Regions from separate parts of the Clostridium sp. HBUAS56017 genome, predicted to be linked through region 2. Evidence: predicted binding sites of a transcription regulator. Region 2 holds the regulator's gene; the other holds the start of a gene.
What was found. Region 2 encodes HrcA, which represses chaperone genes, less so after heat shock. Its sites were predicted from a motif close to TGTTAGCACTCNNNNNNNNNGAGTGCTAACA; they were not measured.
Positions count from the first base shown of each region.

Region 1: a site for HrcA is predicted at 5,866-5,896, ahead of groES (co-chaperone GroES). Genes of this name have one in related genera too.

Region 1 covers NZ_SULK01000012.1:38,156-54,844, forward strand. The annotation lists gene FAY47_RS11375 (prepilin-type N-terminal cleavage/methylation domain-containing protein) at 1-57, opposite strand, end outside; gene FAY47_RS11380 (HAMP domain-containing sensor histidine kinase) at 204-2,390, opposite strand; gene FAY47_RS11385 (response regulator transcription factor) at 2,368-3,063, opposite strand; gene FAY47_RS11390 (hypothetical protein) at 3,114-3,683, opposite strand; gene groL (chaperonin GroEL) at 3,836-5,458, opposite strand; gene groES (co-chaperone GroES) at 5,471-5,755, opposite strand; gene FAY47_RS11405 (4Fe-4S dicluster domain-containing protein) at 6,029-7,531, opposite strand; gene FAY47_RS11410 (HNH endonuclease) at 7,616-7,912, shown strand; gene FAY47_RS11415 (MgtC/SapB family protein) at 7,965-8,423, opposite strand; gene FAY47_RS11420 (hypothetical protein) at 8,817-9,014, opposite strand; gene FAY47_RS11425 (aspartyl-phosphate phosphatase Spo0E family protein) at 9,028-9,171, opposite strand; gene FAY47_RS20305 (hypothetical protein) at 9,380-9,538, opposite strand; gene FAY47_RS11430 (helix-turn-helix domain-containing protein) at 9,633-10,919, opposite strand; gene FAY47_RS11435 (3'-5' exonuclease) at 11,146-12,198, opposite strand; gene FAY47_RS11440 (hypothetical protein) at 12,601-12,825, opposite strand; gene FAY47_RS11445 (AP2 domain-containing protein) at 13,226-13,906, opposite strand; gene FAY47_RS11450 (hypothetical protein) at 14,004-14,294, opposite strand; gene FAY47_RS11455 (helix-turn-helix domain-containing protein) at 14,398-14,598, opposite strand; gene FAY47_RS11460 (hypothetical protein) at 14,610-14,990, opposite strand; gene FAY47_RS11465 (BRO family protein) at 15,280-15,978, opposite strand; gene FAY47_RS11470 (peptidoglycan-binding domain-containing protein) at 16,258-16,398, opposite strand; gene FAY47_RS11475 (hypothetical protein) at 16,501-16,689, opposite strand, start outside.
Region 2 covers NZ_SULK01000001.1:353,516-370,204, reverse strand. The annotation lists gene holA (DNA polymerase III subunit delta) at 1-855, shown strand, start outside; gene FAY47_RS01925 (alpha-amylase family glycosyl hydrolase) at 1,037-5,815, shown strand; gene rpsT (30S ribosomal protein S20) at 5,860-6,123, opposite strand; gene gpr (GPR endopeptidase) at 6,297-7,271, shown strand; gene FAY47_RS01910 (stage II sporulation protein P) at 7,353-8,414, shown strand; gene FAY47_RS01905 (hypothetical protein) at 8,629-8,988, shown strand; gene lepA (translation elongation factor 4) at 9,112-10,917, shown strand; gene FAY47_RS01895 (hypothetical protein) at 11,030-11,470, shown strand; gene hemW (radical SAM family heme chaperone HemW) at 11,531-12,655, shown strand; gene hrcA (heat-inducible transcriptional repressor HrcA) at 12,830-13,861, shown strand; gene grpE (nucleotide exchange factor GrpE) at 13,896-14,525, shown strand; gene dnaK (molecular chaperone DnaK) at 14,591-16,444, shown strand; gene dnaJ (molecular chaperone DnaJ) at 16,571-16,689, shown strand, end outside.

The DNA.
Region 1 (16,689 bases), on a different contig from region 2:
TTCAACTAAAGTAAATCCATTAACATTTTTCTCTATGTATTTATGTTTATTTTTCACCAGTTCATCCTCCTTAAAGCTATAATCTTTCTTTATCTATAGATTCTAGCCAATTTACGAAGGATTTATAATTTTGTCTATAAAAAAATCCAAGATATATTTAATTAGTTTTATATCCTGGATCAAAGTAAATATTAAATTTTGAACTATTCATCAATCGATGGTATGATGATTTTAGCTTTAAAAAGATCTCCATCAATTTTTATACTAAGCTCTCCCCCCTGAATTTCCAGTATGCTTTTAGCAATAGAAAGCCCTAGACCTGTACCTTCAGTACTTCTCGATTTATCTCCTCTTTTAAATCTCTCAAATATCTCTTCACTCTCAAAATCCATTTCATAAGAAGATGTATTTTTCATAGTGATAACTATTTTACCATCCTCTTCTTTTAATGAAATATATACTCGAGTTCCTGGCTGAGAATATTTTAATATATTATTTATAAGATTTTCAAATACCCTCCAAGTCTTTTTTCCATCTAAATTAGCATAAACCTTTTCTTCAGGAAACTTTAGCCTAAATGTTAATTCTGAATTATTAATTGCTTCATCAAATTCTCCCAATGTCTGCTTTAAAAGTGAAGTCACCTCTAACTTTTCTATTTCAAGATCTACAGCACCGCTTGCCATCTTAGAAGCTTCAAATAAATCATCTATAATTACCTTAAGTCTCTGAGATTTCCTATCCAATACATTTATGTATCTATCTGCCTCTTCATTAGATATCCCCTCTTTTTTTAATAATCCTACATAGTTAATAATAGATGTTAATGGAGTTTTTAAATCGTGCGATACATTTGTTATAAGCTCAGATTTGAGCCTTTCGCTCTTCATCTCACTTTTAAGAGCTTCTTTAACTCCAGCCTTCATATTATTGATATTATTAGCTATCTTTAAAAGCTCGCCTCTTCCTTTTTCCTCTATAGTGTAATTAAGATTTCCTAACACTATTTCTTCTGTGCCCTTTGCAATTCCAATGACAAATCTACCTATCTTAAAAATATAGTAAATCATGAATATCATGTAAAATAATATATATGATATTGCTATGACTATTACAAACCCTTCTCTTGAATTTTTTATACATGCAAAAACACCTAATGTGATTAATCCAAGTAGCAAAGTAAGTGTAGTCATGATTTTAGTTTTAAACTTAATACTTTGGAACTTAGAATTTTCTCTAATTCTACTTAATAATTTATTAACTAAACATTTTTTAATCCCTATTCTAAATTCATTTCTATTTCCTTTAAAATATATTATCTGTTTTACATTAATAACTAAATATAATATATACACTGCTACAATAGTAAGTATATAAACTTGCCCAAACCTATAAGGCTTACTAAAGAACACCACTTTATTTATATATTTCATCATTATAAACATATAAATTATAAATATAATTAATTGTATATCTAGGGGTACTTTTCTATACCACTTTTCTATGTTTTTTAAGATTGCTACATATTCATTGTTTTTCTTCAATATCAATATTAGTAAAGGAAGTCCTATTAATAATGATACAATTCCGATTACAATTTCTTTATGCAGTCTTTCTTTTACAGAATTATAATAATTATAATTTTTATATATGAAACTATTTTTATCAATATCCTTAGATACAACAAAATAAATTTTTTTATTATTTGCTTCTGCCCACATATTTATATAGGTCATTTTATCAAACTCCTTAACTTCATAAGGAAATTTAATACTATACAAAGCCGTCTTTTCAATATACTCATCTATATCTGAAATATTTTCTATATTGGTATCTATGACATTATTTTTACTATCTGCAATATAATATTTTATTATACTCTTGTCTTCTACCGCTCTTTTAATATTCTCATAATCTCTATTTTTATAAGCTACTATCTCTTTTTTAAAATCCTCGATAGTTTTAGAATTTTCTAATTTTATTTCATTAAGTTCTTTATCTCTTGCCTCTGTTAGTCTTTTAACCTCATTCTTATTATCTTGCTGTGCAGCATTTATTATCTCATATTTATACTTGCCGTTTATTTCATCTTCCCTATTGCTTAAATCAGTATCATACAATGTTTTAGATAATGTTAATTCACTATTTGTGACCTTATCATCAGTTGATTTTAGTGAATAATCCTTATATATTTCATTAAGATTTTTTATATTATAAAAATAACTAACTAAATCATGTTGAAATTGTGAACTAGTAAAATAAACATCTGATTTTAAATACTCTTTATTTTTTATTAAATCATTTGCTGTCAGCAATGAAATACCAAGAATATAAATTAATATAACAAAAGCTATTCCAACTGTATATTTATTTTTCAATTTTATAGCCAATTCCCCACACCACCTTTAAATATTTTGGTTCTCTTGGGTTAATTTCAATCTTCTCTCTTATTCTCCTTATATGAACTGATACAGTATTTTCAGAATTATGAAATGGTTCATCCCACACCCTTTCATATATCTCTTCAATAGAAAATACTCTTCCCCTATTAGTCATTAAAAGCTCTAATATTTTATATTCTAATGATGTTAGGCTCTTTTCCTTTCCGTCCACTATTACCATCTTTGAACTTTTGTTTAATATAAGTCCTCTTACATTTACCTCATCATCAACCTGTTCATCGTATTGACCTAAGCTTGTATATCTTCTTAATTGGGATTTAACTCTAGCTACTAATTCCATTGGATTAAATGGTTTTGTAATATAATCATCAGCACCTATATTAAGACCTAATATTTTATCAGTATCCTCTGATTTTGCTGAAAGCATTATTATAGGAATGTTTTTGCTTTCTCTAATTTTAAATGTAGCTTTAATTCCATCCATCTTAGGCATCATTAAATCCATTAATATAAGGTGTATCTCTTCTAATTCAACCACCCTCAATGCTTCTATCCCATCTGCTGCATGAAATACTTTTATCCCCTCATTTTTCAAATATATTTCAACAGCTTCTCGTATTTCATATTCATCGTCTACCATTAGAACATTAAATTTTGTCATAATACTCCCCCTCTTCCCCTATTATACATGCTGGTTAGAGAACCTTCCAATTAACTTTTCTTCATAAAAAATGCAAACGCCTCCTTCTTAAAACCATTTGTCTTTTCTACATTCCTTATATTTCTAATATGATAAAGCCTCCCATTATAATCCTTTGCTTGATTGTCACATACATAGGCAAAATCATAACTTCCTTCCTTTACCCATTTCATAAACACATAAGTATGTGTTGGAATTCCATCCTTATTCCCGTCACTATCTGTGGTAAAGCATATATCTCCAGGCTTTAATTCTTCATAATTGCTATGTTTTTTCCACCCATCTTCCTTTAACATTTTTAAAACTTCTGATACCTTTTTTGTTTCATTTGGCACCATAAAGTTATTTTCCCTCAATAATTCTGCTAAAAAATAGACACAAGTATTAGAGGAATTACCTTTATTTCGTTTTACCGCCTTGGAATATATATACTTACGATTCTCATTACTTTGAAGAAAATTAAATATTTTTTCATCAAGGTTATGACTTCTGTCTTCTGTGCAAATTTTACTACCTATTATTGCTTTTATTACTAAAATTACAACTACAACACTTATTATAAAAATCATTATCTTTATCACATCCTTCTCCCCTCACTCCTCTTGCTACAACTAATTATACAAGTTACTTTTTACAAAAAACTTTCCATAATTCTTTCAAATTTATGAAGAAAAACAAAAAAATCTCGTAATGAAATTTTTCATTACGAGATTTTTAGTATTAAAAATTCTTTTTAGTACATTCCTTCCATTCCTGGAGCTCCACCTGGCATTGGAGTTTCCTTTTGTGGAATATCAGCAACAGCTGCTTCTGTTGTTAAGAATGTTGATGCTACTGATGCTGCATTTTGAAGTGCTGATCTTGTTACCTTAGTTGGATCAACTATACCAGCTTTTATCATATTCTTATAATCTCCATATAATGCGTCGTATCCCATACCAGCTTCACTATTCTTAACTTTTTCTATTATAACAGAACCTTCAACTCCTGCATTTGCAGCTATTTGTCTCATTGGCTCTTCTAAAGCTCTAACGATTATATTTATACCAACTTGTGCATCTGGAACATCTGATGTTAATTTTGCAACTTCATTTATTACATTAACATATGCTGTTCCACCACCTGGTACAATACCTTCCTCTACTGCTGCTTTTGTTGCATTTAAAGCATCTTCAATTCTAAGTTTTCTTTCTTTAAGTTCAGTTTCTGTAGCTGCACCAACTTTGATTACTGCAACTCCACCAGAAAGCTTTGCTAATCTTTCTTGTAATTTTTCTTTATCAAATTCTGAAGTTGTTTCTTCAATTTGATTCTTAATTAAGCCAACTCTTTCTTTAATAGCTGCTGAACTTCCTTTACCATTTACGATAGTTGTATTATCCTTAGTAACCTTAACACTATCTGCTTGGCCTAACATCTCGATAGTTACTTCTTTAAGATCTCTTCCTAGTTCTTCAGATATTACTTCTCCACCAGTTAAAATAGCTATATCTTGAAGCATTTCTTTTCTTCTATCACCAAAGCCTGGAGCTTTTACAGCAACACAAGTAAATGTTCCTCTTAACTTATTAACTACAAGAGTAGCCATAGCTTCTCCTTCAATATCTTCAGCTATAATTAATAACTTCTTACCTGATTGAACTATTTGTTCTAGTATTGGTAGTATTTCTTGTATATTTGAAATTTTCTTATCAGTTATTAAAATGTATGGATTATCTAAAGAAGCTTCCATCTTTTCCATATCTGTTGACATATAAGGTGATACATATCCTCTATCAAATTGCATACCTTCAACTACGTCTAATTCAGTTCCCATTGATTTAGATTCTTCGATAGTAATTACACCTTCATTACCAACCTTCTCCATAGCATCAGCAATTAACTTACCAATTTCCTCATCTGCTGCTGAGATAGCTGCAACTCTAGCTATGTCTTCTTTACCTGCTACTGGTTTTGAAATTCCTTGAATTTCTTCAACTGCTTTTTCAACAGCCTTTCTTATACCATTTCTAATTAATATTGGATTAGCTCCTGCTGTTACATTTTTAAGACCTTCTCTTATAATAGCTTGTGCTAAAAGAGTAGCTGTTGTAGTTCCATCTCCAGCAACATCATTTGTCTTAGTAGCAACTTCTTTTACAAGTTGTGCTCCCATATTTTCATATGGATCTTCTAACTCTATTTCTCTAGCTATAGAAACACCGTCATTTGTTATTAGTGGTGCTCCAAACTTTTTATCTAATACTACATTTCTTCCCTTAGGTCCTAATGTAACTTTTACTGTATCAGCTAATTTATCTACCCCTATTTGCATAGATCTTCTTGCATCTTCACCAAATTTTAATGTTTTTGCCATCTCTATTACCTCCTATTCAACTATCGCTAAAATATCTTCTTGTTTTAAAATAGTATACTCTTCTCCAGAAACTTTAACTTCTGTACCTGCATACTTTGAATATAAAACTTTATCTCCAACTTTTACTTCCATTTCAACCCTCTTACCGTCTACAACAGCTCCAGGTCCTACTGCAACTACTTCTGCTTCTTGTGGTCTTTCCTTAGCTGTACCTGTTAGTACTATTCCGCTTTTAGTAGTTTCTTCTGCCTCTAATTTCTTAATTACTACTCTTTCTCCAAGTGGTTTGATATTCATTGAAAAACCTCCTTAATATTTATATAATTTTATTTTCTTCTGTCCTTTTCTTAATCTAATTAAATTAAGATTATAAAAATAGTTCTATAGAACTACTACATAAAAACTTGTATTAGCACTCACTCTTAATGAGTGCTAATACAATTATAATATATCCTGTATCCATATTATTCAAATATTCTTTTTTATATTATCTCGCCATTAATGGCCATTACTCAAAACTATTATTGTATTTCTTTGTTTTACTCATATTTTCTTGATTTTTCACATGTCCTATTTTTTATTAATTCTTTCTAAGTTAATATCTATATAATCATTAATAATATCATTTGATAAAACAGTCTTCTTTCTAGCATTGACATTTATCTTATTAAATATACCTTTCGCTTTCTGATACGGTACTACTGCCCCAGCGCCATTAATACACCCCCCCTCACACATCATTCCTTCAATAAAGTTTCCATTAAGTCTGCCTATATTAGTAAGCTTCATAACCTTTTTTATCTCTGCTCCGCCTGAAACTTTTATAGCATTAAATTCAACATCTATACCGCTTTCTTTCATATAATTTTCAATAGCTGCGGTCAATCCTCCTGATGCTCCAAAACCACGGCCAAATATAGAAGCATCATCAACCACTTCTTCACTACATTTCTCAACATCTATCTCAAAGGCATCAAAAAGAGCAACCAACTCCTCAAATGTTAACACATAATCCACCGCATCTTTAATATCCTCCTTAACAGCCTCCCCCTTTTTGGCTGTACATGGTCCTATAAATACAACTTTTCCATCCGGATGATTTTTTTTAATATATCTTCCTGTAGCTATCATTGGCGATACAGTACCTGATATATTACCTATTTCACTAGGAAATATTTTTTCAATATAATTCAGAAAAGCTGGACAACATGAATTAGTCATGTATGATTGTTCTTTTCCCATCCTATTTACAAACTCGACGCCTTCATGAACAGTAACAGCATCAGCACCGCAAGCTACTTCATACATATCCCTGAATCCTATCCTCTTAATTGCATTTTTAATTTGCCCATAGGATACCTTCATTCCAAATTGTCCTGTTATTGCTGGCGCAACTACTGCATATATCCTTTCCTTATTACTTAAAGCTTTTGCAACCGGAACGATTAAGCTTTTATCTGATATAGCACCAAATGGGCATGCTGACATACAAGCTCCACAATTAACACACTTTTCTTCCTTTATAATAGCCCTTCTATTTTCATGATTTACATCCAGTGCACCTGTAGGACATACCCTTTTACAAGGCCTCATAACTTCAGAAATAGCATCATAAGGACAAACTTTTTGACACATGCCACATTCCTTGCAAAGTTCCTGATTAATATAAGCCCTTCCTGCAACATAACTTATTGCTCCAAAGTTGCAAGCTTTTTGACATCTATGCGCTATACAATTTCTACATGAATCAGTTACACTATATTTATTTATTGGACATTTATCACAAGCAGCTTCAATGACATATATTATCTGCTCATCTGGAGTTATATCTATAAAATCCTCATCAATCGTATCTCCATTGGCCAAGAAGCCAGAAGCCAATTTTGCCCTCTCCAGAACTATAGCTCTTTCTTTATAAACACAGCACCTATACATAGCTGTATCTCCCTTTATAACTTCGTAAGGAATTTTTTCAATCTCATCCTTTGTTAGCTTGTCCTCTTTTGCTAACTTAGCTACCTCTGTAAGCACCTCATGCTTCAACTTATCTAATTGAGTTTCAAATTGGAACATAACTTTCCCCCTATCTTTGATTTTTTCATACAAAAATGATATAATCTCTCCAATTATAATTCTATTATCTAGGGTGAGTATTTTATGAATAAAAAATATAGATGTGAGCTTTGTGGCAGGGAAATATCAGAAATAACTAAACATCATTTAATTCCAGTAGAAAAAGGGGGAAGGGACTCCCATATAGCTTTTTTATGCAGAACATGTCATTGTCAAATCCATGCTCTCTATACTAATAGTGAACTCTCTTATAGACTTTATACTATAGAAAGATTAAAGAATGAGGAGAAAATAAAACGTTATTTAAATTTTGTTAAAAATCATCCAGGAGATGTGTACATACCAATAAAAAAATCAAAATCTGCTAGACGAAAAGGATAAAAAAAGCAGCAATGAATTAACCTCTCCACCACTGCTTTTATACATATTCAATTTATTCCTCACAATCATCATGACTTCTCTTATAAATAGAACTTTTTTTAATTATTCTTTTTATTTTTGAAACAAATATAAGATTTATTAATATAAGAACTGTTGTAGTTACAGCTCCACTTATAAATCCCCCTCCAACAGCAATCCCTATACATGCCATTACCCATATAGATGATGCTGTAGTTAACCCTAATATAGTATTATTACGATCTTTTAATACACATAACGCTCCCAAAAAACCTATTCCAGATACTACTTGTGCAGAAATTCTTGTTGGGTCAATTAGGTTGTTTTCTTGAGACATATAAATACCAAATATCATGGTTAAAGCTGAACCTAATGATACCATCACGTGGGTTTTTATTCCTATAGTTTTATTTGTTAAATCTCGCTCCAATCCAATTGCTGCACCTAACAAGAAGGCTACAACAAGTCTTATTACTACCGTTTTTTCATCCAAATATTACGCCCTCCATACCTTTTATATTATATCCTTTATTGTACATTCTCTATTGACTGCAATCAATATTATATTATTCTTACATATCTATTATAATGATGCTCTATTTTATAATACCAAGTTTCAAATACCTCAAACCTAATCTACCTTTATTTTGTTCTCTCTAGCATATATATTAATGTAATAATTCTTTCACAATAAATAATAATATATATATATTATGAGACTTCTTTTAAAATTGTATTATTAGTAATAACCAACAATATTAAATTGATTTTTGACGTATTTTTGACTTATAAAAAGAGAACCTTAAATATAATATAGGTTCTCTTTAAGTATATTATCCTTATAAATTTATAAATTTATAAATCTATGAATCAATATGCGCTTGTATTAAGTCTTAAATAGCAAATCTTTTCCTGTTGTAATTTTCAACCTTTTTATTTCACTTTCAACCGCTAAAAATTTAGAAAATATAAATAGTGTATCTTTTGGTAGAACACTACATAACTGCTCTATTAATTTATCTTCTTCCTCTTCTAATAATTCCAAAATATAATTATTATCCAATTCATATGTTTTGTCTAACATAGTCCCCCACCTTTTATATATTATTTCTCTTCATTACTTTTACTATATAAATATCTAATTCCTTACTAATTTCCAAAACTATAGGTGAATCTCTTCCATGAAAATCTATTGCTCTATATAATCTTTCTTTTAGTTCTTCTATTTTATCTTTCCCCACATTTACCTCCATTTTAATAGAGGTTGGCCAACTTCTTATGTGCACTGTTTTTTATTTTTTTTCAATGAACTGATTATATAAAAAATTTTTCCATCTTGCAAATTAAAAAAAGTTAACCAAATTCATGTCGAACCGGTTAACTTTTTCCTGTTTCTGTTAGTTTGTCTTGCAACAATTTTTCCGTTTTATATTTCTTATATTATTATTTTTACCACCCATCAGGATCATCTGTTTGCAATCGAATTTGATTTGCACTGGATACTCCATGGTTTTTATTAATATTAGCATTTGTATTTTTGTCTACTACAAACACCACATTTAATAGTAGTATAGTACCTGCTATTATAGTTATTATCTTTTTTTTCATTTTACTCACCCCCTCTGAAAGTTAACCAATTTGACATTATTATAGTTAACATTGTAACATAATAAAGGAATTTGCGATAATTTTTTCCCTCTTTTTATGTTTCTTTAATCTGTTTAATTTTTTCCCTCGATTTCTTGCTAAAGTATATGCTTTTCTCCTCATTTCGACCTCTATAATATTCTCCAATCTCTGCATATATTAAAGAATAGTCTATATTTAATACTTTTGCTTTATCTGCCATCAGTATTAATTTTTCTTCATCTTCTCTTTCAATATAAATCAATACCAGTTCGTAAATTATTTTTTCAACCAAGTCCACATTCTCCCCATTATTTTTATTATATATATTTAATGCTCTTCTAAGATATCTCTCAGTATCTTCATTTATATATCTAATTACTTTTGCTGCAAAGTATAGATTTTCAGCAAAATGTGAATTGTTTGGGTTGATTTTTACAGATTCCTTTATTGATCTTGCTGCATCTTTATATTTTTTTTTATTTAAATATAGTTCAGACAAATTCCTATATGCCATAGCTATTAAATTTTTATCATTATCTTTCATTGCCGAATCAAGAATTTCAATATACTCATGTTCGGCTTCATCAAAATTATTTTGTTCAATTAAACAATTAGCATATAACATTTTTAAATCCAATACCTTTTTCTGGTCTTCATTCTCAAATTGATCCATCAATATTTGTAAATACTTTAGAGCTTCATTAATTTTTTTTATCTTTTTATATATTAATGCTTTATTAAAATATATCCTTCTTGAAACTTCATTATTTCCTATATCATTGTTTAGTTTTAATGCAAAATTTAGTTGTTCTAATGCGGCTGCATAATTCAGACGCATTGCATTATTACGCGACTTATTAATATAAAAGCTTGCTTCATCTAAAGTATTTCCTGAATTAAGACATACTTTTAATCCATTCCTACACATTTCATCACTTCTATTATATTTATGTTTAAAATAATAAATATTAGCTGCTAATTTATACATATGAATTTTCATACTGTCTTCGATATTATATTTTTTTATTAATCTTTCACCCTCATTTAACTTTTCTTCCAGTTTATCTATTTCTTTAGTTTCTTTCAACTCGCTTATAATATTCAAAAAGAATATGTTGTTAGCTTGGCCATCTTCGTCTTTAATTAATTCATCTCCAGTAATTAAATTAATGTCTATTCTTTTTTCTTTAGCAATTTTATTAAAATTTTTAGCAAGCCCCACTGCTAAATTAGAAGTTAACTTTTTTCTGTTATTTTCGATTTGACTTATTAAGTTTTTGGTACAAATCCCTTCTGCAATTTCCTCTTGAGTTACTCCAATAATATTTCTAAGTTTTTTAATCTTTTTGCCTACTGACATAACTTCATTCTCAAAAATTGTTGTCGCCCCCTTTTCTTGGTAATATTCTATATATACTAAAATACCATGTCAATAATCAATTTTGGAAATAGATAGTTGATAAGTCTTATATACACTTAACCTACTAAGTATTACTAATAAAAAAATAAAAACCAGGATAAATAGTAATCCTGGTTCTAACTATAGCGATTCCTTCAACTTTTACACTTATTATTTAAACTTTTTATTATACGTAACATATATCTCCATATTCACCTATTATCATTAAATACACATATGCACATACTTTGCAATCGTCAAGTGCATTATGCGAACCAACTTTCCACAAACCAAAATAATCCTTTAAACTTTCTAATTTGTAACTATTCAATTTAGAATTTCTATCAGTTTCAAAATCATATTCCCTTACTTTTTGTCTTGCTAATTTTAATGTATCTATAACCCTATTTTTTATTTTTTTTATTCCCATTTTATATATTTGATGCATAATAAAACTTACATCAAATTCAGAATTATGTGCTATTAGTACATAATCCTCAATAAAATTTACAAACCTTGGAATTACATCTTCAATAGATGGAGCATCTTCAACCATATCATTTGATATTCCATTTATTGAAGTTATTTTTTTTGTAATCTTTCTTTTAGGTTTTATATATGTATTAAATGTTTCTACTGGAGCTCCATTTATAAATTTAATAGCTCCAATTTCTATAATTTCGCTACTATCATATTTTAACCCTGTAGTTTCTAAATCAAATACTATAAAATCGTATGGCCTTTTTGTTGTTCCTGGTAACTTAATAAACTTTTCGTAATCTACTTCATGATTACTCCTTCTTATTTTTTTAAGAAAATCTTTGTCCAATTCTTTATCAATATTATATTTTTCAAGTGCTTCAAATTTATTTAAATACAATTCTTCTGTTGTTATTCTTTTTTTATTTACACTATTATTATATAAATCTGCATCAAATTCATTTATATCTTTTTTTATTTTACTTTCTATAATTTCATTTTCACATAAAAGTTCGTTGGATTCATTAGTAATTTGCTCATTCAATCCTAATTTGGCTTTTATTGTTTTTATTTCTTTCATAACTAATTTCATCTTTCTAAAATTACTAGCAAAACTTATGATTGATATTATAACTATAAATAAAAATATAATGTGATAAAACATTATGATAAAACTAATTAAAGCTATAATGAAAGCTATTCCAGAAATTTGATCATATTTACTACATTCTTTTTCTAATTTCTTTAATTCCTCTTCCATAAAAACACCCCCTTGATTAATTTTACCACATAAAGGTAATAGTTAACAATGAGGTGATACTTTTGAAAAGTAAAAGTTTTATACATATAGATATAGCCATTATACTAGCTTTATTCTCTATAGCTTTAATTTTATGTTTTAGTGTATTTTTTTAAAAATAATGTTTAGCATTTATAAAAGCTGGTAAGAATTATAATGAACTGTTTTTTAAGCATTTCGAATGTTTGATTTGTTTTTCTGTATGATTTATTATCCTAATTTTTACAGAAAATATTTATTACCCAACAATATAATATAAAAGAAAAGGGCCTAGTTATTATAACTAGGCTCTAACATTTTTGTCTAATTTTAAATTTTATTTCACACAATCATTACAAGGATCCTTTATATTCAAAAACATATTTATCTAATTTGTATGTTTTTTCCTTCATATTCCATATGCCATAACTCCAAATAATTGAGATACATCCTTCTAATTACTGCACTTTCATGTGTAATAAATATAGTGTCCCATATTTTTTCATCTGATTCTAATGCTTCAAACAACTTCTCTAGCCTTCTTCTAGCAGTAACTATTATGTTAATATGTTCATTATAAAAATTTATATCAATACTATCTATTTTCATCTTTTGCAACCTCCAAAATATTATAATCCCACGTGGTATACATTAATTATATATGCTTCTATACTGCTTGTAACGTCTTGAATTTAGTGATACAATTAGTGTATTATCACATTTGCAACTTTAGTTATAACAAATTAAAATAAATAGAGATAAATAATCGGATATATCGGTTATATACTGGTTAACATAGGCAATATTTCTTGAATAAATAGGAATGTGTCTTATTTTTTTGCTTATTTTCTTTAATTTGTAATGTATTTTTAATAAAATAAACTCCTAAACAGGTAAAAATTACATAGAAATTAACTTCAAAGCCTTAAAAATCAAACAATTTGAATAATAAATTAAAATGAATTAAAAAAACAGCAGCTGGATTGCTCCTTGCTGCTGCCTTTTTATTTTATTTATGTTCTTTTAAATAAACATTATTATACCAATCCAAAAACTCTCCAAAAAGTTTTTCTTCTGCTTGTTTTCTAGCTTTTATTGCGTCTTCTCTTTTTATATGTCTCCCTAAATAATACACCTTTTTTCTAAATGTTATATTGGAAATCCACTTCTTTCTTGTCTTATCCCATCTAACACCAGTACAACCGCTTTTATTATTAGATTGTAGCTTATTTCTACTTATTATTGGTATGTTAGTACCTTCTACTATGTGTATTTCTAAATGCTTTTTAATAGCTTTCTGCATATTGTTCTTAGAGTTTTCTTTTCCCAAACACCCACAACTTCTAATGCTTCCTTCATTAAGAACATATTCGGCTACATAAGCTAATTTCCCACAATCGCATTTACATTCCCAAACAACTGAACCATTATTTTTATCTCTTTTATCTGTAGCCTTTAAAGCTGTAAGTCTTCCAAATTTCTTACCAGTTATATCTTTAGCTTTAAAATAGTTTTCTTCTCCAAAACATCCACAACTATTTGTATTACCATTTAAACTATCGGCCCTTATCCATAGTTTATTACCACAATCGCACTTACAGTAATAATAAGTACGTTTGTTTTCTCTTTTACGTTTTAATAAAGTTAATCGACCTATCTTTTCCCCTGTATGATCTATTGCTTTCCCCATGCTTAAAACCTCTTTAAAATAAAATTGGAAAGTAGCTTTTAAGGATTAACTACTTAGAACCTACACCACGTGTTAAAGGTTAATAAGTTAATTAAATTTAAACAATATCTATATCTGTTATTTTAATTACTGTTTCTAAAGGATTTGCTTTATTTTCTTCTATTACATCAAATTCAACATTTAAAATATAATCTACATTAGCTTCATTATCTATTTGACCTAAATCAAATGATATTATTCCATCTTCTAGTAATTCATCTACTCCTAAATTATCAAGTGGATCATGACCTGTTTCTTCTGAAAATGCACATTCCATCTTTAAAAATGTACATTCTTCTCCTTTGTATTCTTCCATTAATTCTTTTAATTTGTTACTGATATTTTTCATTTCTCATTACCTCTTTCATTATTTTTATTTGGTTATCTCCTAACCATGATTTAATTATACACGTTATCGTGTATAATATCAACACCTTTTTAGAATTATTTTACTATTTTTTTAGATTTTTTCTTTCATCTATATAAATTCTTTCCATACTGCTGTCTAATATAACCCATTGTTTACCAAATTTCTTACAATCTACACCTTCTACAAGTTTACCGTTAGATATTGCCCTTCTAAGTGTACTTTCCTCTCTGCCATATTTGTCTGCAGCTTCTTTCAAGCTTAATAAATCATCCCAGTTAAACATTCTTATCCTCCTTAAAACTGTCTTCCTATAGATCTGTCACTTAACCAATGTAAATTTAAATCAAAGTAATTTCCTTTTCCATTTTGATTCTTACATCTCCAAGGACATTTTATATATACTCTTCTCATGTTCCCTTTTTCCCATAAACTCATTTCTATTTTACTATCTCTACTTTCTTCTTTTTGATAGTAACTTTCAACTTCTTCTAATAAAATAGCTTCTTCATCAGAAACATTTAATTCTTCTTTAATTTCGTCTGCTCTTTTACTCATATCTTCTCCTTTCATTAAATAAGAGATACAAATCCCTAATTGTGCCATATAATCAACTTCTGGAAACTCCTCTTTAATTCCTCTTGTCATTTTATGTGCCTTTACCATTAATTCTTTCATATCCCTTACCTCCATTTACTTTATATTATTATAATACACGTTACCGTGTATATTGTCAACACCTTTTTTGAAATATTTTGCAAATAAAAAAAAGAAGGTAGAGAAGGAACTTAATCCCACTCTACCCTCTTTAGGTTAACTGTTTTCTTATTTATTCTTTATTAGTATACTACATATCTAATAATTCACACCAGTTAAAATTGCCCAATAGCTAATTAGGAATATGCTATCAAGTATTTTTGTATTTTCCAAACATTTCATCAAGCGAAATAAAAAAAGTTAGTATATTTTATATTATAGATATCAACTTCTTTATTTCTTTATAAACATCCTTGTATGGCATTTCTTTATTTATTAACTTAGGCAATTTCATACTCATAACTCTCTCTATGGCCATTATATCCAGTAATGTACTTTGATTAAGATCTTCTCTTTTAGTTCCTTTTGGTATTCCTAACTTTTCATTAACTAGCTTAGTAAAATGAATGTAATACATCTCTGGTTTATGACTTCCTTGCTGAATAGCATAATAAACAAACTCTTGAATTTCATCTGTAAATTCTCTTCTAGTTGCTTTACTATCCTTTCTCACACCTAACCATTTATCATCTTTTCCAATTGCAATATAAAATCCATTTATCCTAAGTCCATTTACAACCTCATATACATAATCATAGAAATCATCTGCTACACTTTGCCTTGATTTTCTACAAATATCATAAATCCCTCTTTCCGTATACATGTAAATTCTATTATTCTTATTATTAATTTGCGGTGGTATGAATTGTACCCCCGTTACTTCAATAGAGAATTTATCTAGTCTTTCTTTATATTGCATGTGAATTCTTTTAATTGCATTACTTGGATCTTTGTATTTTAATGCATATCCTATTTGAGTTCTACTCATAAATATTTCATTGCTTTCATTCATGTAAAAATCACATACTGTTCCTAAGAATTTTTCTTGTTTAACAAGTTTTAGTTTCATATTATCACTCCTTAAATTAATTTTTTACATACAAAAAAGACACCTAAAATTAATTAGATGCCCTAATTTTCATTATTTAAATGAATCTAGTGTGCAAACTATGCACGGTATAAATATATTTCGAGTGCCAATAAAACATACACCCGAAATTTAAAAGAAAACTTATCTAATGTCAGAAAAACCTACGTTAGAAATTTTAAAATTCAGACATGCATAAAATGCACATCCGGAATTTTAAAACGTCATAAATAAAACACTAGCAATTAAATAAGTGTTATACTACATACCTAATAATTCACGCCAGGTATTTCTTCCCACTATTCCGTCTGCAGATAAATTATTATCTCTTTGGAATTGAACTACTGCATTAGCAGTTCCATTTCCAAAGTTCCCATCTATACCATTTGTAATGATAAACAATTTAGCTTTGAGAAACTTTATTTAAAATTTAATGACTAATTCGCTAAATGGGACTTTAATGCACAAAAGCCATTGCCCAAAATGGCAATGGCTCAATTTATATTATTTATTATTTTCCATATCTTCAAGTAAGTAATGGCAAACATTAATATGAATACCTTGTCTCTTTAAAGATAACAATAAGTATCTGGTATTAAGCTGTTCATCAATATGAGTTTGTATAAAGCTTTCATACTCTTTGTATGTAGGCTTTTCATCTATAATCAAAGAACTTAATGTATCTCCATAAAA
Region 2 (16,689 bases):
ATGGATGATATTATGAATGCTTGTGAAACCATGCCTTTCATGGGAGAGAAGAAAGTTGTTTTAGTTTATAGAGCTAACTTCTTAAGGGACAAATCTGATAGTTCAGCAACTAAAATTTATAATGAATTAAAAGAATATTTGAGAGATGTTCCAGAGTTCACAGTAATTATATTGTATTATGTATTTAATGATAAAAGGGAAAATCCTAAAAAGAACAAAAAACTAATGGCTTTAGATAAGATTACGGAGATAGTTCATTTTGATAAATTAAAGAGAGATAGATTTGTAAAAAAGGTTGAAGATGTATTTAGGGAAAAAGAGAAAGAAATAGGAAAGTTTGAGTTAAGGTTTTTCTGTGAAAGGGTACAGAATAACTTTAATATTATAAGAAGAGAGGTAGATAAATTAATTGATTATACTAATGGAAGGAGCATAAAAAAGGAAGATATAGAAAAGCTCATACCTTCCAAAAGTGAAGAGGATATATTTGATTTAGTTGATCTTATTTCACAAAGGAAAATAGAAAAAGCAATAGATATAATGGATGAATTATTGTTTAAAGCAGATCAGCATATGCTTATAATAACATCTATAGAATCTCAGTTTAAGAAGTTATATAACATTAAATTAGGAATGGAAAAAGGAAAAAGAGTTAATGATTTTGTAGCAGAGTTAAAGGTGCCATCCTTTGTTTGTGAAAAGTTAATGAATTTGAGTTCGAAGTTTTCAAGAAGACAACTAGAGGAATTAGTTAAGCTTTCTGTGGATACTGAAGCAAGACTTAAATCATCAGGAGTAGATAAAACTATGGAACTTGAATTGCTTCTACTTAATACATTGATGATAAAAAAGTGATTAAGATAAAAGCCATCTAGAATATAAAATTTAGATGGCTTATTTTTATATAAAGTTTATATAAAATACGGAAAAATATTTTTGTAAGATTACACAAATTTACATATATGTATAATGTAAACGTTGTGTGCTATAATATCTTATGAAAATATATTTAAATAATTTTATGGGAGGTAAAGTGATGAATGAAAAAATTTTCAAAAAAACAACTTGGGTTACTTTGATAATGTTTTTCTTTACTCTGTTCAATAATGTATCCTTAAATAAGGTTAGTGCTGAATCTGAGAGTAATGAAATAATAAAAGCAAATTCAGTAGCTGTACTAGTAGGAAATCTTATGAAGGATAATAATCTTGGGGATGATTGGAACCCGAAAAATTATTTAGGAAAGCTTAGGGAATATAAAAATGGAGTTTATGAAGCTACATTTAAATTAAAGGCAAGTGAAAAATATGAATATAAAATTGCTATGAATGGAACTTTAGAAGAAAGTTATGGGAAAGATGTTGGAAATGGTAATATTGCTCTAAACTTAAAGGAAGATAAAGAGGTTACTTTCAGGTTTGATTATAAAAACAAAAAGATTTATGATTCTGTAAATAACCCAGAACAGTTTAAATCAAAAGCAATATTAACAGGAGAAGTTGATAAATGTTTTGGTGGAAAGTCATGGGATCCTTCAGATGATAATTTTAAGCTTGATTATGTGGGTGGTGGAATTTACAAAAAGACATTTAAAGTTGTTAAAGCAGGAACCATGGAATATAAGGTTGCTTACAATGGGGCTTGGAATAATGGAGAAGGAGTTAATAATGAAAAAGTAATAATACCAGAAGGGACAGAAAGTGTTACATTTTTTTCAGACTATACTGGAAACGTTACCGGAAATTCTATAGATAAACCTGAGATTTCCAAAAATATATCACTCATTGGTACTGTAAGAAGTGGAAACGGTGATTGGGATGAATCTAATAGAAATTTTGATATGTATCAGTTAGGCTCAAGTGAGTTTATTTATACATCTATATTGAAGGCTGGCAATTATGAATATAAAGGAATAGTTAATTACAGCTTTAAGGATGGAGGAATACCAAAGGGAAGCAATGTTTCATTAAGTTTAGATAAAGAACAAAATGTTGTGTTTATCGCTGATTTAAAGGAAGGAACAATAATAGATTCAATAAATAATCCAAATGAAGTTGCATTAAAATTAGGATTAAAGTCAAAAACAGTAGAAATGAAAAGTCCATTATTAAATAGTAATGGCACAATTACTTTTAATTATAAAAATCCAAATGCTAAGCAAGTTTATTTAAGTAGCAATGTTAATGATTGGAGTAAAAATGGAACATCATTAACGAAGGCTGATGATGGAGTATGGTCAACTACAATAAGAGTAGGGGATGATGCAAAAGAAATTCAGTATAAGTTTATAGTTGATGGACAAGAAGTTTTAGATCCATGTAATAAGGAAACAAAAGAAGGCAATTCAATTTTTAACTTTCCAAAGTATGATGGAAGACAAGTAACAATTCCAGGTTCATTAGCTACTGGGATTCAAGGAACAGATGGAACTTGGAATCCAGCTGACAAGGCACTTTTACTTGACTATGTAGGAAATGGTAATTACATGAAAACTTTTAAAAGTGTAAAGGCTGGAAGATATGAATATAAGGTTGCAATAAACTTGAAATGGGATCCTGAAAATTATGGAGCAAATGGGATAGCTAGAGGGGCTAATATAAGTATAGTAGTGCCTAAAACTATGGATGTAACATTTTTTTATAATGATGATTCACATAAAGTGGTAACTGATTTAGAGTATAGAGTTTTAGATATAACTCTAAATGATGGAGAGAAAACACTACAAAAATTAACTGATGAAAAATTAAATGGTGTTTACTCAGGAAAGGTTGAATTGAAAAAAGGAACTTATGATAATTTAAATTTAACAGTCAAAGGTGATGGGGAAAGAAAAGTTAAGTTTGATAAGCTAGTTTTAGATCAAGATAGAACTGTAACTTTTTCATATGATCCAAAAACTCAAATATGTTTTAATGATGCATCTAATGAAAAAATAGATAATGGTGGAATATATTATAATTCTAGATTAGATGAATATAAAAAGCCATATGGAGCTGTTTCAGTTGAAACACCAATAACATTTTCATTAAAAGTTAAAAAAGATATGGCAAAAGAAGTTAAGATGATTTTAAGTACTCCAAGTGGAATTAATGTAGTTGATATGAATAAAAATGGAGGCTATGAAGATAATAGTGATAAATGGACAAGTATCTATACTCCACAAACGATAGGAACTTTTTCATATTATTTTGTAGTTTCTAATGGTTCTGATGTAAAAGCTTATGGAGATGATGATGGTTATTTTGCAGAGGGGAAAGTAGGAAATTTAGGTGAAGTTAAAAATTATGAGTTTAATGTATGTACGAAGGACTTTAAAACTCCTGATTGGTTAAAGAATGGAGTTATATATCAGATATATCCAGATAGATTCTTTAATGGAGATAAAGATAATGACTATATACAAAAGTACGCTAGAGGAACTACTCCATATGAGTTTGCAAGTGATTGGTATTCATTACCTAAGGATCCACAATTAATGAATAAGGAAGGGTATCCAAGCAATGCTAATAAAGGTGATATAAATACTTGGTCAAATGACTTATATGGTGGTGATATAAAAGGTATAGAAGACAAAATTAAGTATTTAAAAGCTGTTGGAGTTACAATACTTTATTTGAATCCAGTAGCCCAATCAATTTCAAGTCATAGGTATGATACAACAGATTATAATAAAATTGATCATCAGCTTGGAGAGATGGAGGATTTCGTGAATCTTGCAAAGGCTGCTAAAGAAAATAATATGCATATTATACTCGATGGGGTTTTTAATCATGTATCTGATGATTCGGTTTATTTTGATAGATATGGTAAATATGTTGCTAAAGGAAGACCACTTGGAGCATATCAATATTGGTCACATGTTTATGATGAAGTTAATAACAATGGATTAAGCTTAAACGATGCAGAAAAGAAAATAACTGATTACTATAATTCTATTGGAATTACAGATTTACATTATAAAGATTGGTTTATAATAAGTAATGTTAAAGTTATGGAAAAAGATTCACAAGGGAATGAAACTGGTAAATATACTTATGGATATGAAGGATGGTCTGGTTTTGAATCAATGCCAGTAATACAAGCATTAAATGGATCAGAGTATAATGTGAAGACCTGGGCCAATGAAATAATTGATGGAGATAATTCAGTAGCAAGACAATGGCTTAGAGAAGGATCAAACGGTTGGAGAATAGATGTTGCAAATGAAGTATCTGATGAGACTTGGAGAGCTTTTAGAAAGACGGTAAAAGGAGAAGGGGATAATGCTATAATAGGAGAAATATGGACAGATGCATCGAATTATATTTTAGGAGATATGTATGACTCTGTAATGAATTATAGATTTAGAGGTGCTGTTCTTAATTTTGTCAAGGGAAGTCAAGATGATAATAAGACAGCGGTAACTGCAAAGGATTCTATGAATGAGCTTGAAAAGATGAGAGAACAATACCCAAGAGAAGCTTTAGAGGCTATGATGAATTTAATGGGATCTCATGATACTCAAAGAGTGCTTTCAGCTTTAGATGGATATCAAAAATCTACAAGAGGATTTGCCAACCCTGCCACAGACTTAGCTAAGGCAAAAATGAGATTAATACCATTTTTACAGATGACATATATAGGGGCACCAACAATATATTACGGCGATGAAATTGGAATGGTTGGATGCGATGATCCAGATAATAGAAGAGGATTTACTTGGGGAAAAGGTGATAAAGAATTGGTTGAATGGTATGGAAAACTTGCAGCGATAAGAAGTGCCTATTCATCACTAAGGACTGGAGAAGTAAATGTATCAGAAGTTCAAACTGAATTTCAAAATGATGTAATGGCCTATGTAAGAAATGATGAAGACTCAAAGGTATTAGTCGCAGCCAATAGAAAAGAAAATGAAATAATGACCACTCTTACAGTACCAACAATTAAAGATGGAACTAAGCTTACTAATATTCTAAATACTGGAGAAAGCTATGTTGTAAAAGATGGAAAGGTAACAGTTAAGATTCCAGCCTTTGGAGGAGTTATTTTAGCTGATAAAGTAAAAGAAATTAATTTTAATAAAGATGATTTAAAGGATGCTTATAGTTCTAATTCAATAGTTCAAAACAGAAAAGTGCCAGATACTGATAAGCAAATAGAAGAAAAGATAAGTAAGTCAGAGAATGGAAGCGAAGTAGTAATTTCAAATATGAATGAGGGAATAAGTACAAACCTTTTAGAGTATATAGTAAATTCAGGAAAAAATCTTAAGATAGTAATTCAAAGAGGAAACATTAAAATAACAGTTAAAGATGTTGGTAAACTTAATGAAACTTTAAAGAGTCAAGGTTTAACTGATTTTCAAATTACAGTTAGTGACAGACTAGTTAATGATATAAAAAATCAAAATATAATAGATAAATTTAATATAAAAACTAATTTAAAGGATGGAGTTTTAGGCACCGATATGATTTTAGAAGTTTCTGTAGATAAGAATTATGAGGGAAAAGAATTATATTGCTACTATGTAGAGGGTAATGGAAGCTTTGTACAAGTTGGTAAAGGTGAAGTTAAGGATAGTATATTTACCTTCACTACAAATCATTTTAGTGATTATGTCATCTTAGATAAGGAAGTAACTAGTAATGATAATAGAAATGTTGTAAAAGATGGGGCTAATAATACAACAGATAAAGATAATAGTGGAAATACTAATATTACAAGTGGTGTTAAAACTGGTGATAAAGTTTCTGGCAACGAAGTTATGCTGTTGATGTGTATGTTATTTATATCATTTGTAGGAATGAAGTGTCTTATCAAAAAGAAAAAAGCATAGTAAAAGTAAAGAACCGACCTTTAACAAGGTCGGTTTTATTACAACTACGCCATAGCGTTTAACTTTGCAGCTAATCTTGATTTCTTTCTAGCAGCCATGTTTTTATGAACTACTCCCTTTTGAGCAGCCATATCTAAAGACTTAGAAGCTTTAACGAATAATTCTTTAGCTTCATCAGCACTGTTAGCTGATACTGCAGCTTCAAACTTCTTTATAGCAGTTTTTAAAGCAGACTTAACCATTCTATTTCTAGCAGTCTTCTTTTCTGCAACTAATATTCTCTTCTTTGCTGATTTGATATTTGCCATTCTTAATTCACCCCCTCTAAATTTTATAGGGCCTCTCGCAGTTTTGGGGAAATCTGCATACGAGTCGTATTCAACACACCATATTATAGCATTGAAATTTATTAGATTCAAGTATTAAATTTATGTAAATCGGAAAAATAAGTGTAAGAGTATTTAATAGGTGAGGTGTACAAATGATTAATGTAAGAACAGACTTAGCAGTTGAAGCGTGTGAAATTTATAAAAAAGAAAATAATAGAGAGGCTGATGGTGTTGTTGTTGAGGAATATGAAGAAGATGAAACTAAAATAACAAAGGTTAGAGTTATGACAGAAGATGGAGCTGTTAAAATGGGAAAACCTATTGGGAATTATATAACTTTAGATATTCCTGAATATACTGCATATGATGGCGAACTTATGGATCAGGTTTCTAAAGTGTTAGGAAAAACTCTAAAGAAACTTGCAAACATAGATGAAAATAAGTTAGCTTTAATAGTTGGGCTAGGAAATAGAAATGTGACTCCAGATGCTTTGGGGCCTAAAGTAACAGAAGGAATAATGGTAACAAGACATTTAAAATCAGTAATGCCAGATGCTATAGATGATAACGTTGTACCCGTAGCTGCCATAGCTCCAGGAGTTTTAGGGGTTACAGGAATAGAGACGGGAGAAATAATTAAAAGCGTAGTTGATAAAATTAAGCCAGATTTAGTGATTTGTATTGATGCATTAGCATCTAGAAGGATAGATAGAGTGAATAAAACTATTCAAATAAGTGATACTGGCATATCACCAGGTGCGGGAGTAGGTAACCATAGAATGAGAATAAATGAGGAAACACTTGGAGTGAAGGTAATTGCTATTGGAGTTCCTACAGTTGTTGATGCAGCAACTATAGCTAACGATACTATAGATTTAGTTCTCGACGATTTAATTGGTCAATCAGAAGAAGGAAAAGATTTTTATAATATGCTAAAAAAAGTTGATAAGCATGAGAAAAGCGTACTCATAAAGGAAGTATTAGATCCTTATGTTGGGGACTTAGTTGTTACTCCTAAAGAAGTAGATTTAATGATAGATTCCTTATCTAAAATAATATCAAATGGAATAAATATTGCAGTTCAGCCTAATATGACAGTTGAAGATATTAATAAGTTCTTAAATTGATATCTTCTTATAATAATTATGTAAAATCCTCATATAAATATATAGTAAATCTTATTATGGGATAAGAAAGGGGGATTTTAGGTGTACAGACGAACATTAGGAAGAAAAACTGTTAAACAAAAAGTAAATTTAGGGGTAATAATATTATTGGTTATTCTTATGATATTTTCCTATAGGGTAATTAAAGTTCTAAGTAGTAATAAAGAAAGAGGGGGATTTGCCTATGTTCAATTATTGAATTTTGGCATGCCTGTTGTAGAAAATCAAATATACAATGAAGGAGCTTATGCTGAGAATAGCTTATCGATAAAAAGAGTATGCTTAGAAGCTTTAGGACTTAAAAATATCAGTAGCTTTGCAATTATAAATAATGAAGTAAGTTTTTATAAGCAGGGTTTTCAAGCTAATTCAAAAATTGCATCAGTTGATATTAGTCCATTTAAGATTAATGATAGTTCTATTGCAAAGCAAGATGATACCAGTAGTGGAAATAATGTGAACACCAAAAACTCACTAGCTTATGATCCTAAACTAAAAAAGAATATAGATCATTCAAAACCAGAAGTGCTTATATATCATACTCATACGACAGAGAATTACGCTGAAGCTGGGGGGGATACCTTAGATGAAAATTACAGTGTTGTTGGAGTTGGTAGTGAGATTAGCAGAATATTAGAAGAAGATTATGGGGTTTCGGTTATACATGATAAAACAAACCATAGTGTATCTTATAATAATAGTTATGATAGGTCTAACGAAACAGTTAGTAGATATTTAAAAAAGTATGGGGATTTTAAAATGATAATAGACCTTCATAGAGACTCCTTAGATAATAAGGGGGCTGTTACAGCAAATATAAATGGTGAGAATGTAGCGAGGCTTATGTTTGTAACTGCTAAAAACAGCACAAGGTATGGAAAGAATAATGCCTTGGCAGAGGAATTCCTGAATAAGGCAAATGCGCTTTTCCCAGGACTTATAAGACAAATATATTCATATAATCATGGGATTAATGCTTTCAATGAAAGTTTAAGTGATAGTTCAATATTAATTGAGTGTGGAGCTAACGTAAATACTTCAGCTGAAGCTAAAGGCTCTGCAAAATATATAGCAAGGTTAATTGCGGAGCATATAAATAGATAATAAATATGTATAAAAGACTATAAAGTGAGCATCCTTTAAGATATAAAGTGAAACTTTTTTAGGTAGAGAGTTTTAACTCTACTTAAACTTAGTTTTTAATTTCCCATATAGAGGGAATTAGTCCAGAAGCTGCAGTTTGTTATTTTACCTTTAATGAAGAGAGGTTTTTATGGCTGTAGTTATAGGATAAAAGTATCTTGGAGGGTGTTCAATTTTGAAAAAAAGAACAAAATTTAGAATAATATTTAATTTATTAATGGCTATTTTAATTCTTGCAGGACTTACTAGGGTCAACATAATTAATACAAAAGCTTTATCCCCGCTAGATAATACTAATGAGAACTATGAAAAAATATCTGAAGCATTTGGAGAAGAATTTTCTAATTTTATAAAAGATAATGCTTTAATTAAGATATATAAAGATGATTTGAAGGAAGTTTTAGTAAGAGTAGGGGGAAAAGATTTTAAAATAAAAAAAGAATCTAGCTTAATTGAAGGAGCAGAAAAAGCTGTGGAAAACATAGGAGATTTTTTTTGCTCAGTGAGAGATAAGATTGAGAAAGTTATAATATAAAAACTGTATTTCTAATAAGTATGGTTTTTTATTGACAGTGGGTCAGTGGTTTGTGATATAATTTAGCTGATTTAATATAATGGGGGTGAAGTAGCTGTCCTTAAGTAAAGGCAGCTTTAATATATGAGTAGTAATAGGAAGCAGTACATAAGAAACTTTTCAATAGTTGCACATATAGATCATGGTAAGTCTACATTAGCAGATAGATTATTAGAGGCAACAGGAACCCTAACTCAAAGAGAAATGGAAGCTCAAGTTTTAGATAATATGGAACTTGAAAGAGAGAGAGGAATAACAATAAAGTCACAAGCAGCTAGACTTGTTTATAAAAGAGAAGATGGAGAAGAATATATCTTAAATCTTATAGACACTCCAGGGCATGTAGATTTTACATATGAAGTATCAAGAAGTTTGGCAGCTTGTGAAGGCGCACTTTTAGTAGTGGATGCTACTCAAGGTATTCAAGCGCAAACTTTAGCAAATTGTTATTTAGCATTGGATAATGATTTGGAAATAGCTCCAGTTATAAATAAGATAGATTTACCATCTCAAAGAGCAGATGAAGTTAAGAGGGAAATAGAAGATGTTATAGGAATAGAAGCTGAAAGTGCACCTATGATATCAGCAAAAACAGGTTTAAATATTCCAGATGTATTAGAAGAAATAGTTAATAGGCTTCCTCCTCCAGAAGGAGATGAAGATGCACCATTAAAGGCTTTAATTTTTGATTCTTATTATGATAGCTACAAAGGTGTTGTATGTTATGTAAGAATAAAGGATGGAAAGGTTAAGCCAGGAACAAGGATAAAACTAATGGCTACTAATAAAGTTTATGAGGTAGTGGAGGTTGGAGTATTTACTCCAAAGTTAATGCCAATTCCAGAGCTAAGTGCAGGAGATGTTGGATATATAACAGGTTCAATTAAGAATGTAAGAGATGCTAGAGTTGGAGACACTATAACAGAAGCAGATAGACCTACAAAGAAAGCTCTTCCAGGATATAAGCCAGCTGTCCCTATGGTTTACTCAGGAATATACCCTGTAGATGGAGCTAAATATGATGAACTTAAAGAAGCTCTTGAAAAGCTACAGATTAATGATGCAGCTTTAAACTTTGAGCCGGAAACATCTGTTGCGTTAGGATTTGGGTTTAGATGCGGATTCCTTGGATTGTTGCATATGGAGATAATTCAAGAAAGAATAGAAAGAGAATTTAATTTGGATATAATTACAACTGCTCCATCAGTTATATACAAAGTTATAAAGACAGATGGAGAAAAGTTTGATATCACAAATCCTACAAACCTTCCGCCAGCAACGGAAATTGACTATATGGAAGAACCTATAGTTAAAGCTTCCATAATAGCTCCAACTGAATATGTAGGTGCTGTAATGGAGTTATGTCAAGAAAGAAGAGGGACATATATTGATATGCAATATATGGAGGAAACAAGAGCAGTTATAAATTATGATATACCATTAAACGAAATAGTTTACGATTTCTTTGATACTTTAAAGTCGAGAACTAGGGGATATGCATCATTAGATTATGAGTTTAAAGGTTATGTAAGAACAGAATTAGTTAAACTTGATATATTATTAAATGGAGATGTAGTAGATGCCCTTTCTATGATAGTACCAAGTGAAAGAGCTTATCATAAAGGAAGAGGAATAGCTGAAAAACTTAAAGAGATCATACCAAGACAATTATTCGAAGTACCAATACAAGCTGCGGTAGGATCAAAAATTATTGCGAGAGAGACTGTTAAAGCTATGAGGAAAGACGTACTTGCAAAGTGCTATGGAGGAGATATTTCTAGAAAGAAAAAACTTTTAGAAAAGCAAAAAGAAGGTAAAAAGAGAATGAGACAAGTTGGATCAGTAGAAGTTCCACAAGAAGCTTTTATGGCAGTTTTAAAAGTTGATTAATATTAATTTCTAAAATAGTTTTTTAAGATTTATTTAAGAAATATTATATATAAAATAAGTTATAATTATTTTAGGAATTATAGAAAATAATAGTAATATGCGGGGGGATTTTATGTTTTTAAATGAGTTAAATAAAAATCAAGCTACAGCTTTCATTAATTTAGTAAATCAATTTGCAAATGTGGACCAAGTTTTCGCAAAAGAAGAAAAAGAATTAATAGATGATTATATAAAAGAACTTAACATAGATAAAGAAGTAGTGAATTCTATGAGTTTTGAAGAGATAGTTGATGAATTAAAAGTTGCAAATAATAGAACAAAGTTAATAGTATACTTTGAACTTGTTGGATTAGCATTAGTAGATGGTGATTATGGAGATAAAGAAATTGATTTCTTAGATGAAATAGCTATATCACTTGATATTAGAAGAGATAAAAAGATTGCCTTTGCAAATTATTTCTTCAATTTTAAAGACGTATATAATTTTTCAGTTGTGGAAGCAGAAAGTAAGATAAAATTACTAAAAGAAGAAGCTGAGCTATTATTAGCTTAAAGTATAGATTTGAGAGGGGATTTTAATCTCCTCTTTTTTTATTAGCAGAAGGAGGAGTTTATGAAGGAAATATCTTTATATATACATGTTCCCTTTTGTAAGCAAAAATGTTTCTATTGTGACTTTCCGTCCTATGCATGTAAAGAAGGTGCTATGGATGAATATGTAGAGGCACTATGCAAGGAGATTACAAAAAGGTGCAATAAATATATTATAAAAAGTTTGTTTATTGGAGGAGGAACACCATCATACCTAGAAGAAGAATCTTTGAAAAAACTTATGGAAACTATAAGTGCATTAGAGTTTAAAGATAAAGCAGAAAAGTCTATGGAATGCAATCCTGGAACTGTAAATAGGAAAAAGCTTGAGATAATTATGAAAGGTGGAATAAATAGATTAAGCTTTGGATTACAGACGACAAAAAATGAACTGTTAAAAAAGATAGGGAGAATTCATAGTTATGAAGAATTTATAAAAAATTATTCATTGGCTAGGGAAATTGGATTTAATAATATAAACATAGATATGATGTTTGGATTACCAAATCAAAATTTAAGTGATTGGTTAAATAGTTTAGATGAGATAACTAAGTTAAATCCTGAACATATTTCAAGTTATAGTTTGATTATAGAAGAAGGTACAGCTTTTGATAGGTTGTATAGTGAAGGAAAACTTTCTCTTCCCTCAGAAGAAGAGGAGAGAGACATGTATAGAATGGGAAAAGAATTATTAATATCAAGGGGATATCATCAATATGAAATATCTAATTTTGCAAAAGGTGAAAAAGAGTGCGCTCATAATAAAGTTTATTGGCAGTGTGAAGAATACATAGGAGTTGGAGCATCAGCAAGTTCATTTGTTGAAAATAAGAGAATAAAAAATGTTGATGATATTTCTGAATATATAGATAGAGTTAATAGAAATATATCCATATCAGAAGAGGTATACGAAAATTCTAGAGAAGATAATATAGAAGAATTTATGTTTATGGGGCTTAGGATGAATAAGGGAATTGATGAACAGGAATTTATCATTAGATTTGGAGTGAATATAGATTCTATATATAAAAGGTTAATAGATAAGAATATTAAGGCTGGTTTATTAATTAGAAATGAGGGAAAAATATATTTAAGCCAGAGGGGAATTGAATTATCTAATCAAGTTATGAGTGATATGATATTGTAAATGGAAGAAAAATAAAGTATTTATTAGATAATTAAGGATAGTTAATGAATATTTGAGTTTATTAAACATAGCTAAATTTATTCATAATTGACAAAGAAAAAAAGAAATAATATATTAATTACATAGTCATTAGCACTCAAGTATAGTGAGTGCTAACAAAAAAGAGGTGAGGGTATGGCTATTGATGGAAGGAAGATAAGAATTCTTGAAGCTATAATTAATGACTATATTAGTACTGCAGAGCCTGTAGGGTCTAGAACAATAGCAAAAAAGTATGATTTAGGAGTTGGATCTGCAACCATAAGAAATGAAATGTCAGACCTAGAAGATATGGGATATTTAGAACAACCTCATACTTCAGCAGGAAGAATACCTTCTAGTAAGGGCTATAGATTATATGTGGATAATTTGATGAAGAAATCAATGTTATCTGCAGAAGAAGAATTGCAAATAAAAAAATATATTATAGATAATGCGATGCTAGAAGTTGATAAGATAGTTAAACAAGCAAGTACTTTGCTTTCAGAGTTAACTAACTTAACTTGTGTAGTTCAAACACCATCGGTAATGAGAAGTTATATTAAGTCAGTTCAGTTACTTATGGTAGATGATCATAATTTGATTTCAGTTATAGTTATAGATAATGGGGTTATTAAAAATCATAGGATAAGAGTTAATAAAATGCCTTCCGTTGAAGAATTGCAAGAAATAAATAGGGTGATTAATACCCGTCTTTCAAATTTGACGATTCAAGAAATAAACCTTGAAGTTATTAATAATTTAAAATGTGACTTAAAAGGATATGATGATTTGTTTAACGCAATAGTTCCAGTTTTGTATGAAACTTTAAAAGAAGATAATTCTTCTGAAATATTTATGCAAGGAACTACCAATATATTTAACTACCCTGAGTATAACGATATTGATAATGCAAAGGAAATATTAAATCTTTTATATAATAAGGATTATGTAGTTGAGCTTATTGCCCCAAAAGGTGACCTAACAATAAAGATTGGTGATGAAAATTATATACCAGAAGCTAAAAATTGCAGTGTAATTTCAGCTGAATACTCATTAGGAGATAAGCCCATTGGAACTATTGGACTAATAGGTCCTAGAAGAATTAATTATTCAAGAGTAATAGCTATAATGGCACAGGTTATGAAGGAGCTAAATGATGCATTAAAAGGTCAGGGATTAGAATAACAAAATTATAAAGAGGTGAGGTGTAGCTTTGATGATGGAAGATATAAAAAAAGAAGTTCTAGAAGAAAATGAAGAGGTTAACCAAGAGGTTGATGAAGTTACTAAAGAGAGTAATGAAAATGATGAAACTTTAGAAGTAAATCCAGAAGAGATATTAACTGAACAGGAAGTTCAAAATGATTCAAAGGAAGATAAAGAGGACGAATTAGATATGCTTAGAAAAAATAAAGATGAAATTCAAAAGCTAACTAACGAAGTTGAGACTTTAAAGGATAGACTTCTAAGAGTTACAGCAGAGTATGAAAATTATAGAAAAAGAACAGCTAAAGAAAAGGAAGGTATTTATACAGATGCATGTGCTGATGTAATTAAAGAAGTACTTCCAGTTATAGATAACTTAGAAAGAGCTGTTCAAGCTGATGGTAGTGTTGAAGACCTTAAAAAAGGTATAGAAATGACTATTAAAGGATTAGAAGGATCTTTTGAAAAACTAGGAGTAGAAGAAATTGATGCTTCAGGAGAATTTGATCCAAATTTACATCAAGCAGTAATGCATATAGAAGATGAAAACTTTGATAAGAACTCTATAGCAGAAGTTTTTATGAAAGGATATAAAAGAGGAGATAAAGTAATTAGACATTCAGTGGTTAAAGTTGCTAATTAATTAAAATTAATATATATAAAAGAATAAAGAATAGAGAAATCTATTTTTAAGGAGGAAAATAAATTATGGGAAAAATTATAGGAATTGACTTAGGTACAACAAATTCATGTGTAGCAGTTATGGAAGGTGGAGAACCAGTTGTTATAGCAAACTCAGAAGGGGCTAGAACTACTCCTTCAGTTGTTTCTTTCCAAGCTAATGGAGAAAGGCTAGTTGGGCAAGTTGCAAAAAGACAAGCGATAACAAATCCAGATAAAACAATAATATCAATAAAGAGAGAAATGGGTACTAACCATAAAACAAATATTGATGGTAAGGACTATTCACCACAAGAAATATCAGCAATGATTCTTCAAAAGATTAAGGCTGATGCAGAAGCTTACTTAGGGGAAACAGTTACTCAAGCAGTAATTACAGTTCCAGCTTACTTTAATGATGCTGAAAGACAAGCAACAAAGGATGCTGGTAAGATAGCAGGACTTGAAGTATTAAGAATTATAAACGAACCAACTGCAGCATCACTTGCATATGGATTAGATAAGACTGATCATAGTGAGAAAATCTTAGTTTATGATCTAGGTGGTGGTACTTTCGATGTATCTATACTTGAACTTGGTGATGGTGTGTTCGAAGTATTATCAACAAATGGAGATACTAAGCTAGGTGGAGATGATTTTGATAACAAGATCATGGATTATATAGCTGAAACATTTAAGGCTGAAAATGGAATAGATTTAAGAAATGATAAGATGGCTCTTCAAAGATTAAAAGAAGCAGCTGAAAAAGCTAAGATAGAATTATCTTCATCAACTCAAACAAATATTAACTTACCATTTATTACAGCAGATGCTACTGGTCCAAAGCACATAGATATGAACTTAACTAGAGCTAAATTTAATGAATTAACTCATGACTTAGTTCAAAGATCTGTAGAACCAATGAAGAAAGCATTATCTGATGCTGGACTTTCAATTGGGCAAGTAGATAAAGTAATATTAGTTGGTGGATCAACAAGAATTCCAGCTGTTCAAGATGCTGTTAAGAGCTTTACAGGAAAAGATCCTTCAAAAGGAGTTAATCCAGATGAATGTGTTGCTATAGGTGCAGCTATTCAAGCAGGTGTATTAACTGGAGAAGTTAAGGATGTATTATTATTAGATGTTACTCCTTTAACACTAGGTATTGAAACTTTAGGTGGGGTTGCTACACCTTTAATAGAAAGAAATACAACTATACCAGCTAAGAAGAGCCAAGTATTCTCAACAGCTGCTGATGGTCAAACTTCAGTTGAAATTCATGTAGTTCAAGGTGAAAGACAAATGGCTGCTGATAACAAGACATTAGGGCAATTCACATTATCAGGAATAGCACCAGCACCAAGAGGAATTCCTCAAATCGAAGTTACATTTGATATAGATGCTAATGGTATTGTTAAAGTATCAGCTATGGATAAAGGAACTGGTAAGGAAGCTAATATAACAATAACTGCTTCAACTAATTTAAGTGACAGTGAAGTAGAAAATGCTGTTAAGGAAGCTGAAAAGTTTGCTGAAGAAGATAAGAAGAGAAAAGAAAAAATAGAAGTTCATAACAATGCAGAGCAAGTTATATACCAAACAGAAAAGACTTTAGGTGAACTTGGAGACAAGGTAAGTGCTGAAGATAAGGCTAAGGTAGAAGCTAAACTTGAAGAAGTTAAAAAGGTTAAAGATGGAGAAGATTTAGAAGCTATTAAGAAGGCTGTTGAAGAATTAACTCAAGAATTCTATGCAATTTCTTCAAAATTATATGCTGATGCAGGGGCACAACCAGGAGCTGAAGGATTTGATCCAAACAACATGGGAGGAGCAAACCAAGGAGCAGCTCCAAAAGATGAAAATGTAGTAGATGCAGATTTCAAGGTTGACGAAGATAAGTAGTTGTCAGAAATAGGCTGATCTTATATAATACAAGAGGGAAGGCAGAAAATAAGTCGTCTTCCCTTTTGTTAAGTAAAAATCTTAATAGAAAATAGCAATATAGATACTAGGTGGTGGAATAAGTAGATGGCAAATAAAGACTATTACGAAGTCCTGGGGCTACAAAAAGGTGCTAGTGATGATGAAATAAAAAGAGCCTTTAGAAAGCAAGCTATAAAGTACCATCCTGATAAGAATCAAGGGAA